DNA from 2 places in the Xenophilus sp. genome. Region 2 is predicted to be linked to the other one. Evidence: riboswitches for the same ligand, from Rfam matches in the RefSeq annotation. Region 2 holds a riboswitch; the other holds the start of a gene.
What was found. A riboswitch is a leader RNA that binds a small molecule or an ion and turns the genes downstream of it on or off. The one in region 2 is predicted to bind S-adenosylhomocysteine.
Positions count from the first base shown of each region.

Region 1: another riboswitch for S-adenosylhomocysteine. It lies ahead of metH (methionine synthase); the one in region 2 lies ahead of ahcY (adenosylhomocysteinase).

Region 1 covers NZ_JBIQNC010000208.1:114-5,117, forward strand. The annotation lists partial or broken gene ACIY1X_RS22190 (ligand-binding protein SH3) at 1-100, shown strand, start outside; gene ACIY1X_RS22195 (LysR family transcriptional regulator) at 121-1,017, opposite strand; gene ACIY1X_RS22200 (PACE efflux transporter) at 1,083-1,559, shown strand; gene ACIY1X_RS22205 (hypothetical protein) at 1,511-2,179, opposite strand; S-adenosyl-L-homocysteine riboswitch at 2,307-2,382, shown strand; gene metH (methionine synthase) at 2,405-5,004, shown strand, end outside.
Region 2 covers NZ_JBIQNC010000169.1:88-7,653, forward strand. The annotation lists partial or broken gene ACIY1X_RS20280 (Lrp/AsnC family transcriptional regulator) at 1-344, opposite strand, end outside; gene ACIY1X_RS20285 (saccharopine dehydrogenase family protein) at 475-1,629, shown strand; gene ACIY1X_RS20290 (aldehyde dehydrogenase family protein) at 1,649-3,169, shown strand; S-adenosyl-L-homocysteine riboswitch at 3,192-3,283, shown strand; gene ahcY (adenosylhomocysteinase) at 3,358-4,815, shown strand; gene ACIY1X_RS20300 (TlyA family RNA methyltransferase) at 4,829-5,584, shown strand; gene metF (methylenetetrahydrofolate reductase [NAD(P)H]) at 5,581-6,426, shown strand; gene ACIY1X_RS20310 (septal ring lytic transglycosylase RlpA family protein) at 6,423-7,124, shown strand; gene ACIY1X_RS20315 (transporter substrate-binding domain-containing protein) at 7,131-7,566, opposite strand, start outside.

The sequences.
Region 1 (5,004 bases), on a different contig from region 2:
CGCCGGCCGGCCGATGCCGCCGCCCCGGCCGATGCCCGCCCCGCGCGGCTCGGCGACGCCCTCGGCCGGCCAGAACACGCCCCTGGGCGACCGGCCCTGAGGCGCTGCGGGGCCCGGCGCTCAGCCGTCGATGTCGCGCATCAGCGCCACGAAGCGGGCAGCGCCCAGGCCCATCGGCCGCTCCTTCGACCAGACCACGTCCACCCACAGCGTGAGCGCGTTGGTCAGGCCGGCCAGGGGCAGTTCGCGCAGCGTGCCCGCCGCCAGCTGGGGGCGCACCACGCTGCGCGGCAGCCAGCCCCAGCCCAGGCCGGCTTCGAGCAGGCTGCAGGCGGCCTCGGGGCTGTCGGTGAGCCAGCGCTGCCGCGCGAACAGCAGGCGCGGGTCCGCCACGCCGGCGTCGCGCCCGGCCACCACGATCTGCCGCGTGCGCGCCAGGTGCGCCTCGCCCAGGCCGCCGCCCTGCCCGCCGGCCTCCTGCAGCAGCGGATGGTCCGGCGCCACCACGGCCACCAGCGTCTCGCTGCCGACCTCCTGAAAGCCCTCCCGGCCGTCCTGGCCGGGCCGCTCGAACACCAGCGCGAGCTGGGCGCGGCCGCTGTGCAGCAGCACCAGCGCGTCGGCCTGCGGCGCGGCCAGCACCTCCACGTCCAGCAGCGGGAAGTCCCGCACCAGCCGGGCGACGGCGCCGGTCCAGGCGGCGCCCAGCAGTTCGGGGGCGATGGCCAGCGTCAGCCGGCTCTCCAGGCCCCGGGTGAGCGAGAGGGCCTGCGCCTCCAGCTGCGCCAGTTGCCCGGCCAGCAGGCGCGCCTGCGGCTCCAGCGCGCGCGCCGCCGCGGTGGGCCGCGGCTCGCGGCCCGAGCGGTCGAACAGCGGCAGGTCCAGCTCCGCCTCCAGGTGCGCGATGGCCATGCTCACGGCCGAGGGCACCCGGCCCAGGACGCGCGCCGCGGCGGAGAAGGAACCGCTGTCGAGCACCGCCAGGAAGACCGCCACGTTCTCGCTGGTGAAGGCCATTTCTATCAATCAATCTGAAAGAAGATGACTTTTTATATCAGCAATCAAGACATAAAGTGCCGTCCATGCAAGGCATTCAGCGAAAGATCGTCTACGTCACCCTCTACGAGGGCATCGCCATCGTGTGCGCCAGCGCTGGGTTGGCGCTCACTTCCGACAGCGGCCTCATGAAGGCGGGCGTCGCCTCCGCCATGGCCTCGGCCATTGCGCTGGTGTGGAACCTCGTGTTCAACACCGCCTTCGAGTGGTGGGAGGCGCGCCAGACGGTGCGCGGGCGCAGCCTGCGCCGGCGCGTGGCGCATGCGCTGGGCTTCGAGGGCGGGCTGGGGCTGATCCTGATCCCGGTCTTCGCCTGGTGGCTGGACGTGAGCCTGCTGCAGGCACTGGCGATGGAGGCGGGGCTGATGGTGTTCTTCCTGGTCTACACCTTCGCCTTCAACTGGGCCTTCGACGGCATCTTCGGCCTGCCGGCGGCAGCGCAGGCGGCGCAGCCTCAGCGCGGATCGAAGGACACGCGGTACCCCCAGCCCGAGGCGGGCTGAAAGCCGAAAAAGCCGGTGTAGACCTCGCAGCGCTCGTTGGCGGGGCCCCGCACGAGCTGGTGGAAGAGCTGGGCCGGCGTGTCCAGGCCGTCCATGTCCGAGGTCGCGGCGTGCCGTCCCAGGGAATCGGCGCGGGTCAGCAGCCCCGCCGCCGCGAAGGCATAGCCCGCATGCGTGGCGCAGTTGAGGCCGACGATGCCGAACATGCCGGGATCGACCCGCATCGAGGACCAGGCGCGCTCGAACTGCCGGCACTCGCGTTCCGAGACCTCGATCGCGAGCAGGGTCGACACCGCGCCGGCCGCCGCGGCGGCGGCGCGGTCGACATAGGCGCGCCGATGGACCATCAGTTCGCGATAGCCCCAGACCGTGCCCGCCAGCGTGGCGCTGAGTGTGCGCACGCCCAGGGTGGCCGTTTCCGAACCGCGGCTGCCGGACACGGGGATGCCGGTTTCGGCAAAAAAGCCGATCGGCTCCCCCGAGGACAGCACGCAGTCGGCATGGCCTTCGCTGGGCGGCGCGGCGCCGGGCCGTGCCATGCCGCGCACCACCAGCCCGATCCGGTAGCGCTGCGGCGCGAACGAGCGTTCGGTCAGTAGATTCCAGCGGATGTCCGTCATGGGGGCTCCTTGTGGTGGCGGGCGCGGCGGCGTCCTGCCGCACGGGAGGAAGGACGAACGGGCGGCGCCGCTTCTCAAGTGCCCCGGCCGCGCTGCGGGATGAGGCGGACGGCATAAAATCCGCCCCTTCCCCAAGGAGCGTTGCAGCAGCCGCCGGCTGTCAGGCTTGGGGGCTTCTTTCCGCGCAACGACGCTCGCCTGTCCATGCCATCCGCAGGTGAGCCCATGTCGATTCCCACGCCCCCCGTCGCCCCGATGAAGCTGTCCGGCCTGGAGCCGGTCACGCTCGGCGAGGGCAGCCTGTTCGTCAACATCGGCGAGCGCACCAACGTCACCGGCTCCAAGGCCTTCGCGCGGATGATCCTGAACGGCCGCTTCGAGGAGGCGCTGGCCGTGGCGCGCCAGCAGGTGGAGAACGGCGCCCAGGTGATCGACGTGAACATGGACGAGGCCATGCTCGACAGCAAGGCCGCCATGGTGCGCTTCCTGAACCTGATCGCCTCCGAGCCCGACATCGCGCGCGTGCCGATCATGGTGGACTCCTCCAAGTGGGAGGTGATCGAGGCCGGGCTGCGCTGCATCCAGGGCAAGGGCATCGTCAACTCGATCTCCATGAAGGAGGGCATCGAGAAGTTCAAGCACGAGGCGCGGCTGGTGCGGCGCTACGGCGCGGCGGCGGTGGTGATGGCCTTCGACGAGGTCGGCCAGGCCGACACCTACCAGCGCAAGATCGAGATCTGCGAGCGGGCCTACCGCGTGCTGGTCGACGAGGTGGGCTTCCCGCCCGAGGACATCATCTTCGACCCCAACATCTTCGCCATCGCCACCGGCATCGAGGAACACAACAACTACGCGGTGGACTTCATCGAGGCCACGCGCTGGATCAAGCAGAACCTGCCGGGCGCCAAGGTGTCGGGCGGCGTCAGCAACGTGAGCTTCTCCTTCCGCGGCAACGACCCGGTGCGCGAGGCGATCCACACGGTCTTCCTCTACCACGCCATCCGCGCGGGCATGGACATGGGCATCGTCAACGCCGGCATGGTGGGCGTGTACGACGAGGTGGAGCCCGGGCTACGCGAGCGGGTGGAGGACGTGATCCTCAACCGCCGGCCCGACGCCGGCGAGCGCCTGGTGGAGATCGCCGAGAGCGCCAAGGGCGCCGCCAAGGACGAGAGCAGGAAGCTCGAATGGCGCGGCACCCCGGAGCAGCCGGTGCCGGTGGCGCAGCGCCTGTCGCACGCGCTGGTGCACGGCATCACCGACTTCATCGTCGAGGACACGGAGGAGGCCTACCGCGAGATCGTCGCCAGGGGCGGCCGTCCGCTGCACGTGATCGAGGGCCCGCTGATGGACGGCATGAACGTCGTCGGCGACCTGTTCGGCGCCGGCAAGATGTTCCTGCCGCAGGTGGTGAAGTCGGCGCGCGTGATGAAGCAGGCGGTGGCGCACCTGATCCCCTACATCGAGGAAGAGAAGAAGCGCGACGAGGCGGCCGGCCGCGACGTGCGCAGCAAGGGCAAGATCGTCATCGCCACCGTCAAGGGCGACGTGCACGACATCGGCAAGAACATCGTCACCGTCGTGCTCCAGTGCAACAACTTCGAGGTGGTGAACATGGGCGTGATGGTCCCGTGCCACGAGATCCTGGCCCGGGCAAGGATCGAGGGCGCGGACATCGTCGGCCTGTCGGGTCTGATCACGCCCAGCCTGGAAGAGATGCAGTACGTGGCCGGCGAGATGCAGAAGGACGAGCACTTCCGCATCAAGAAGATCCCGCTGCTGATCGGCGGCGCCACCACCAGCCGCGTGCACACCGCGGTGAAGATCGCGCCGCACTACGAGGGGCCGGTGGTCTACGTGCCCGACGCCTCGCGCAGCGTGGGCGTGGCGCAGAACCTGCTCTCGGAGCAGGCGGCGCAGTACATCGCCGAGGTCAACGCCGACTACGAGCGCGTGCGCCACCAGCACGCCAATCGCAAGCAGGTGCCGCTGTGGCCGCTGGCGAAGGCGCGCGCCAACAGGACGCCGATCGACTGGCGCGGCTACCAGCCGACCCGGCCGAAGTTCACCGGCCGGCGCATCTTCCGCAACTACGACCTGTCGGAGCTGGCCGCCGCCATCGACTGGGGCCCCTTCTTCCAGACCTGGGACCTGGCGGGGCCCTTCCCGCAGATCCTCAAGGACGAGATCGTGGGCAGCGAGGCGCAGCGCGTCTTCTCCGACGGCAAGCGCATGCTGCAGCGGCTGATCGAGGGCCGCTGGCTCACGGCCAACGGCGTGGTGGGCTTCTGGCCGGCCAACACCGAGCACGACGACGACATCGTGCTCTACGCCGACGAGAGCCGCGAACGCAAGGTGCTGACCTGGTACGGCATGCGCCAGCAGACCGAGAAGCAGGAGGTGAACGGCGTGATGCGCCCCAGCCGCTGCCTCGCCGACTTCGTCGCGCCGCGCGACGCGGGCATCGCGGACTACGTGGGTGCCTTCGCCGTCACGGCCGGCATCGGCGCCGAGAAGAAGGAGAAGTACTTCCTCGACGACCTGGACGACTACTCCGCCATCATGTTCAAGGCCCTGGCCGACCGCCTGGCCGAGGCCTTCGCCGAGGTGCTGCACCGGCGCGTGCGCATGGACCTGTGGGGCTACGCGCCCGACGAGCAGCTCGGCCTGGAGCAGCTCATCAAGGAGCAGTACCGCGGCATCCGCCCGGCGCCCGGCTACCCGGCCTGCCCCGACCACAGCGTCAAGGGCCCGCTGTTCGAGCTGCTGCAGTGCGAGGAGATCGGCATGGGCCTGACCGAGAGCCTGGCGATGACGCCGGCGGC
Region 2 (7,566 bases):
GCGTCCAGCTGCTCGTGCGTCTCGCAGCGCAGGAAGGCCAGGACGTCGAACTGGCCGCTGACGGTGAAGACTTCCTCCACCTCGGGCAGCCGCTCCAGCGCGCGCAGCACCGCCGCATTGCTGCGCGGCTGCACGCTCAGCGCGCACCAGGCGCGCACCGCGCCCTGTTCCTGCCGGCGGCCCAGGCGCACGCCGTAGCCGGCCACCACGCCTTCCCGCTCCAGCCGCGCGATGCGCGCCACCACGGTGGTGCGCGCCAGGCCGAGCCGGCGCGCCAGCTCGGCCGTGGGCGCGCGCGCATTGGCCTGCAGCAGGGCGAGCAGGCGGCGGTCGGTGTCGTCCATGACGACGGAATGTAGGAGCCGGTCGCCGCTTCGACAACCACGAAGGCGTTCTTCGACGGATCGGGGGCTGCGGATCGTCGGCACTCCGGCCTAGCATCGAGGCACCTGCCGCTGCTTCGAGGAGCCTGTCATGACCGCCTCCATCGCCTCTCGATCCGCCGCCGTGCCGGTCGCCGTGCTCGGCGCCGGCCGCATGGGCCTGGCCATCGCGCTGATGCTGCGCCATGCCGGCGGCTACACGCTGCGCGTGGCCGACCGCGACCCGGCGCGGCTGGCGCTGGCCGCGGCGCTGGGCTGCGAGACGCTGGCGCTGGACGGCCACGACGCCGCCGCGCTGGCGCGCGCGGTGCGCGGCTGCCACGCCGCGCTCAACGCGCTGCCCTTCCACTGCGCGGTGGACGCGGCCACCGCCTGCAAGCAGGCCGGCGTGCACTACTTCGACCTGACCGAGGACGTGCCGAGCACCCGCGCCATCCAGGCGCTGGCCGAGGGCGCGCGCACGGTGCTGATGCCGCAGTGCGGGCTGGCGCCGGGCTTCGTCGGCGTGCTGGGCCATGCGCTGGCGGCGCGCTTCGACCAGCCTGCCGCGCTGCACCTGCGCGTGGGCGCGCTGCCGCGCCGGCCCGACAACGCGCTGCGCTACAAGCTCACCTGGAGCACCGAGGGGCTGATCAACGAGTACTGCAACCCCTGCGAGGCCATTGCCGACGGCCGGCGCGTCGAGTTGCCGGCGCTCGAAGGACTGGAGCGGCTGGTGCTGGACGGCGTGGCCTACGAGGCCTTCAACACCTCCGGCGGGCTCGGCACGCTGACGCACACGCTGCCGGCCTCGGTGCGGCGGGCCGACTACAAGTCGATCCGCTACCCGGGGCACGGCGCCATCATGAAGCTGCTGCTGAACGACCTGCGCTTGCGCGAGCGGCGCGACCTGCTGCGCGAGATCTTCGAGTCGGCCCTGGGCACCACGCTGGACGACGTGGTGCTGATCGCGGCGCGCGCCAGCGGCCTGCGCGGCGGCCGGCTGGCGCGCGAACGCTTCTCGGTGCGCATCCTGGGCGCCGAACTCGACGGACACGCGCTGTCGGCCATCCAGCGCTGCACGGCCGCCGGCATCTGCGCGGCGCTCGACCTGGTGGTGCAGGGCGTGCTGCCGCAGGCCGGTTTCGTCGGCCCGCAGCAGGTGCCGCTGGCGGCGCTGCTGGCCAACCGCTTCGGTGCCGTCTACGCTGAGCGTGCGCCGCAAACGCCCGGTGCCGACTGTGCAGAGAAGGAGTTCGCACCATGACCGCTGCCCTCATCCCGAATTGCAGGCCCTGTTCGATGCGCTGGGCCTGACGCTGCCTGCCGCGCCCGCCGATGCGGCGGTGGCCTGGCCCGTGCATTCGCCGATCGACGGCGCCCTGCTGGCCTGGCTGCCGCGCACCGGCGAGCGGGCGCAGCAGGCCTCGGCCGAAGCCGCCGCGGCGGCGCAGTCGCGCTGGGCGGCGCTGCCGGCGCCCGCGCGCGGCCAGGTGGTGCGCGCCTTCGGAGAGCAACTGCGCCGGCACCGCGACACGCTGGGCCGGCTGGTGACGCTGGAGACCGGCAAGATCACCGCCGAGGGCCGCGGCGAGGTGCAGGAGATGATCGACATCTGCGACTTCGCGCTGGGCCTGTCGCGCCAGTTGCATGGCCGCGTCATCGCCTCCGAACGCGCCGAGCACAAGATGCTGGAGAGCTGGCACCCCTTCGGCGTGTGCGGCGTGATCTCGGCCTTCAACTTCCCGGTGGCGGTGTGGTCCTGGAATGCGGCGCTGGCGCTGGTGTGCGGCAACGCCGTGGTGTGGAAGCCTTCCGAGAAGGCGCCGCTGTCGGCGCTGGCCGCGCACGGCCTGCTGCTGCGTGCGCTGCGCGAGGCCGCGCCGGGCCATGAGGCGGTCGCGCAGCTCTGGCTGGGCGGGCGCGAGGCCGGCGAGGCACTGGTGGCGCACCCGGGGGTGCGGCTGGTCAGTGCCACCGGCTCCACCGGCATGGGGCGTGCGGTGGGCGTCGCCTGTGCGCAGCAGTTCAAGCGCAGCATCCTCGAGCTGGGCGGCAACAACGCCGCCATCGTGCGCCCCAGCGCCGACCTGGCCCTGGCTGCGCGCGCCATCGTGTTCGCCGCCGCCGGCACTGCCGGCCAGCGCTGCACCACGCTGCGGCGCGCCTTCGTGCACCCCGACGTGTACGAGCCGCTGCGAGAGCGGCTGCAGCGCGCTTACGCCTCGCTGCGCGTCGGCCAGCCGGCGGCCGAGGGCACGCTGGTCGGTCCGCTGATCGACGGCGCCGCCTTCGAGGCCATGCAGCGCACGCTGGCCGAGTGCCGCGATGTGCACGGCAACCGCGTGTGGGGCGGCGAGCGCGTCGCTGTGCCCGGCTGCGAGGGCGGCTTCTACGTCCGCCCCGCGCTGGTGGAGACCGAGGTGCAGCATGCCGCCATGCTGCGCGAGACCTTCGCGCCCATCCTGTACCTGCAGCGCGTCGCCGGACTGGAGGATGCCATCGCGCTGAACAACGCCGCCGCGCACGGCCTGTCTTCGTGCATCTTCACCGAGTCGCTGCGCGAGGCCGAGCAGTTCATGTCGCAGGCCGGCAGCGACTGCGGCATCGCCAACGTCAACATCGGCACCAGCGGTGCCGAGATCGGCGGCGCCTTCGGCGGCGAAAAGGACACCGGCGGCGGCCGCGAGTCCGGCTCCGACGCCTGGAAGGGCTACATGCGCCGCGCCACCAACACCATCAACTACGGCCGCGCGCTGCCGCTGGCGCAAGGGGTGCGTTTCGAGGTGGACGGCGCCGGCGGGTAGCCGTTCCCATTAAAATCCCGCGGATTCCGAGGAGCGTTGCAGCGTCTCCCGCCCGGCAGGGCGGCGCAGATGCGAGGCTCGGAACTCTTCTTCCCGCAACGACGCTCGCCCACGCTTCTGTGCGGTGAGCTGTTTCCCCAGAACGTGGACGCCTGTCTCAACCCGCCCTCGCGGCAACTGGAGCACTGATGAACGCGCCTGCCACTTCCAAACAACTGACCAACGTCGATTGCGCGATCGCCGACCTGGGCCTGGCGGCCTGGGGCCGCAAGGAGATCGCCATCGCCGAGACCGAGATGCCCGGCCTGATGGCGATCCGCGACGAGTACGCCAAAAGCCAGCCGCTCAAGGGCGCGCGCATCGCCGGCTCGCTGCACATGACGATCCAGACGGCCGTGCTGATCGAGACGCTGCAGGCGCTGGGCGCCGAGGTGCGCTGGGCCTCGTGCAACATCTTCTCGACGCAAGACCACGCCGCCGCCGCCATCGCGGCCGCCGGCACGCCGGTGTTCGCCATCAAGGGCGAGTCGCTGAAGGACTACTGGGACTACACGCACCGCATCTTCGAGTTCGGCCTCAAGGGCAGCAAGGCCGAAGGCCCGAACATGATCCTGGACGACGGCGGCGACGCCACGCTGCTGATGCACCTGGGCGCGCGCGCCGAGAAGGACATCAAGGCGCTGGGCAAGGCCAAGAGCGAGGAAGAGAAGATCCTGCACGCTGCCATCAAGGCCCGCCTTAAGGATGACCCCACCTGGTACAGCCGCCGCCTGAAGAACATCATCGGCGTGACCGAGGAGACCACCACCGGCGTGCACCGCCTGCAGGAGATGTCGGCCAAGGGCACGCTGGCGCTGCGCGCGATCAACGTCAACGACTCGGTGACCAAGAGCAAGTTCGACAACCTGTACGGCTGCCGCGAGTCGCTGGTGGACGGCATCAAGCGCGCCACCGACGTGATGGTGGCCGGCAAGATCGCGGTGGTGTGCGGCTACGGCGACGTGGGCAAGGGCTCGGCCCAGGCGCTGCGCGCGCTGTCGGCGCAGGTGTGGGTCACCGAGATCGACCCGATCAACGCCCTGCAGGCCGCGATGGAGGGCTACCGTGTCGTGACGATGGAAGAGGCCGCCGACAAGGCCGACATCTTCGTCACCTGCACCGGCAACAAGGACGTCATCACCTACGCGCACATGGCGGCGATGAAGGACCAGGCCATCGTCTGCAACATCGGCCACTTCGACAACGAGATCGACGTCGCCTCGCTGGAGAAGCACTGCCAGTGGGAAGAGATCAAGCCGCAGGTGGACCACGTGATCTTCCCCAGGCAGGGCAGGAAGCCCGCCAAGCGCATCATCCTGCTGGCCAAGGGGCGCCTGGTGAACCTGGGCTGCGCCACCGGCCACCCCAGCTACGTGATGTCCTCCAGCTTCGCCAACCAGACCATCGCGCAGATCGAGCTGTTCTCCAAGTCCAAGGACTACCAGCCGGGCAAGGTCTACGTGCTGCCCAAGCACCTGGACGAGAAGGTGGCGCGGCTGCAGTTGTCGAAGCTGGGCGCGCAGCTCACGAAGCTGAGCAAGGAGCAGGCCGCCTACATCGGCGTGCCGGTGCAGGGCCCCTACAAGCCCGATACCTATCGCTACTGAGCGAGGGGCTGCGATGCGCGCCGACCAGTTGCTGGTGGAGCGCGGCCAGGCCGCCTCGCGTGCGCAGGCGCAGCGGCTGATCGCGGCCGGCGTGCAGTGGCGGCTGGCGGGCGGCGCGTGGAGGCGCGTCGCCAAGAACGGCGAGGAGCTGCCGCCCGCGGCAGAGCTGCAGCCGGAGGACGACGCCGAGACGCGCTATGTCTCGCGTGGCGGCCTGAAGCTGGAGGCCGCGCTGCGCCTGGCTGGCGTGGATGCCGCCGGCCTGGTCTGCCTCGACGTGGGCCAGTCCACCGGCGGCTTCACCGATTGCCTGCTGCGCCACGGCGCGGCGCGCGTGGTCGGCGTGGATGTGGGGCATGGCCAGTTGCACGAACGGCTGCGTGCCGACCCGCGCGTGACGGCGCTGGAGGGCGTGAACGCCCGTGCATTGACCGCCGCCGGCCTGGGCGGCGCGCTGCCGCCGGGCGGCTTCGGCCTCGTGGCCGGCGACCTGTCCTTCATCTCGCTGGCGCTGGTGCTGCCGGCGCTGGCGCCGCTGCTGGCCGCCGGCGGCTGCATGCTGCTGCTGGCCAAGCCGCAGTTCGAGCTGCAGCCGGGCCGCATCGGCAAGGGTGGCATCGTGCGCGACGCGGCCGCTTACGACGAAGTACGCGACAAGCTGCGCGGTGCCGCCGACGCGCTGGGCCTGGCCTGGGCCGGCTGGCACGACAGCCCGATCCTGGGCGGCGACGGCAACCGCGAGTTCCTGATGGTGTTGAGGAAAACATGACGACCGCCTCCCCGCTCTCCCTGAGCTTCGAGTTCTTTCCGCCCAAGACGCCCGAGGGCGTGGTCAAGCTGCGTGCGGTGCGCCAGCAGCTCTACGCGATGAAGCCGCAGTTCTGCTCCGTCACCTACGGCGCCGGCGGCTCCACCCAGGCCGGTACCTTCGGCGCGGTGCGCGAGATCCTGCAGGAGGGCGTCGATGCCGCGAGCCACTTCTCCTGCATCGGCGCCACGCGCGAAACGGTGCGCACGCAACTGGCCGAGCTGAAGGCGATGGGCGTGAAGCGCCTGGTGGCGCTGCGTGGCGACCTGCCCAGCGGCTACGGCATCGGCGGCGAGTTCCAGTACGCCAGCGACCTGGTGCGCTTCATCCGCGAGGAGACCGGGCGCGACTTCCACATCGAGGTGGCCTGCTACCCCGAGGTGCACCCGCAGGCGCGCAGCCCCGAGGCCGACCTGCGGGCCTTCGCCGCCAAGGTGCAGGCCGGGGCCGACTCGGCCATCACGCAGTACTTCTTCAGCCCCGAGGCGTACTTCCGCTTCGTCGAGGACGCGCGGGCCCTCGGCCTGGACGTGCCCGTGGTGCCGGGCATCATGCCCATCACGAGCTCCGCGCAGCTGATGCGCTTCTCCGACGCTTGCGGCGCCGAGATCCCGCGCTGGATCCGCCTGCGCCTGCAGGCCTACGGCGACGACGTCGCCTCCATCCGCGCCTTCGGGCTGGATGTGGTGGCGCAACTGTGCGAGCGGCTGCGCGCGGGCGGCGCGCCGGCGATCCACTTCTACACGATGAACCAGTCGCAGGCCACGCTCGGCGTGCTGCAGCGGCTGGGCTGGGGGGCATGAGGGCGGCACGGGTGATCGCCGGGCGGGCGCGCTGGCTGGGCGTGGCCTGGCTGGTCGGCCTGCTGGGCGGCTGCACCACGCCGCCGGGCGAGCCGCCGGCCGCGGCGGGTGCTTCCGCGGAGCCGCTGAAGCCGCTGGCCCGCCAGGCCGGCACGCCGCTGGAGGCGCCGCGCTCCCGCGTGCCCTCCGTGCGCTACGACCTCGCGATCGGCCGCGCCGAAGACGAGTTGCCGCCCGACGACGGCGCGCCCGGCGACCAGCCGCCGGGCGAGGTGTACGAGCGCGGCGGCGCCTCCTGGTACGGCATCCAGTTCCACCAGCGCAGGACGGCCAGCGGCGAGCGCTTCGACATGGGCGCGTTCACCGCCGCGCACAAGAAGCTGCCCTTCGGCACCCGCGTGTGCGTGCGCAGCCTGGTCAACGGCAAGGAGGTGCTGGTGCGCGTCAACGACCGCGGCCCCTACGCCGCCGGCCGGGTCATCGACCTGAGCCGGGCCGCCGCCGAGCAGCTCGACATGATCGGCCTGGGCATCAAGCAAGTGGCGCTGACGCTGATCGGCGCCGAGGGCGGGCGCTGCAACGGCGTGCCGGTGGACGCGGCCGAGAACGGTTCTTCCGGCGCCGACGCGGACCCGGCACCCCCGGCGCCAGCCGCGCGCAAGGCTGCCCCGCCTCGTCCGTCCCGCCGGCGCAGGTAGTTCCCGTCAGTACATCTGCGGCGCGGGGTCGCGCGAAGGCCGGCGCCAGATCTCTCGCGTCAGGTGATTGATCTTGCCATCCAGCTTGGCGGCCTGCGCCATCTGCAGCATCGCGGGGCTGTGCAGGACGTTCACCAGGGCCCGGTCGACCTGCTCGCCGAAGGCCCGGTCGCCCTTGCGCAGCATGAGCGCATAGGGCTCCACCGTCTCCAGCGTGCCGCGGCGCGCGATCTCCGGGTCCAGCGGCACCAGCACGCTGTCGGCGAACAGCGTGTCGATCTGCTTCCTCTTGAGCATCTCCACGCCGGCGTCGTAGCCGGGCACCGGCACCACGGCCTCGATCCGGGCCGCGCCGCCTTGCGCCGCCCGCTTCTTCATGATGCCCTCGGCGGTCGAGCCGGCGACGACGCCCACCCGCCCGAACTGCAGCGGATGCGCGTAG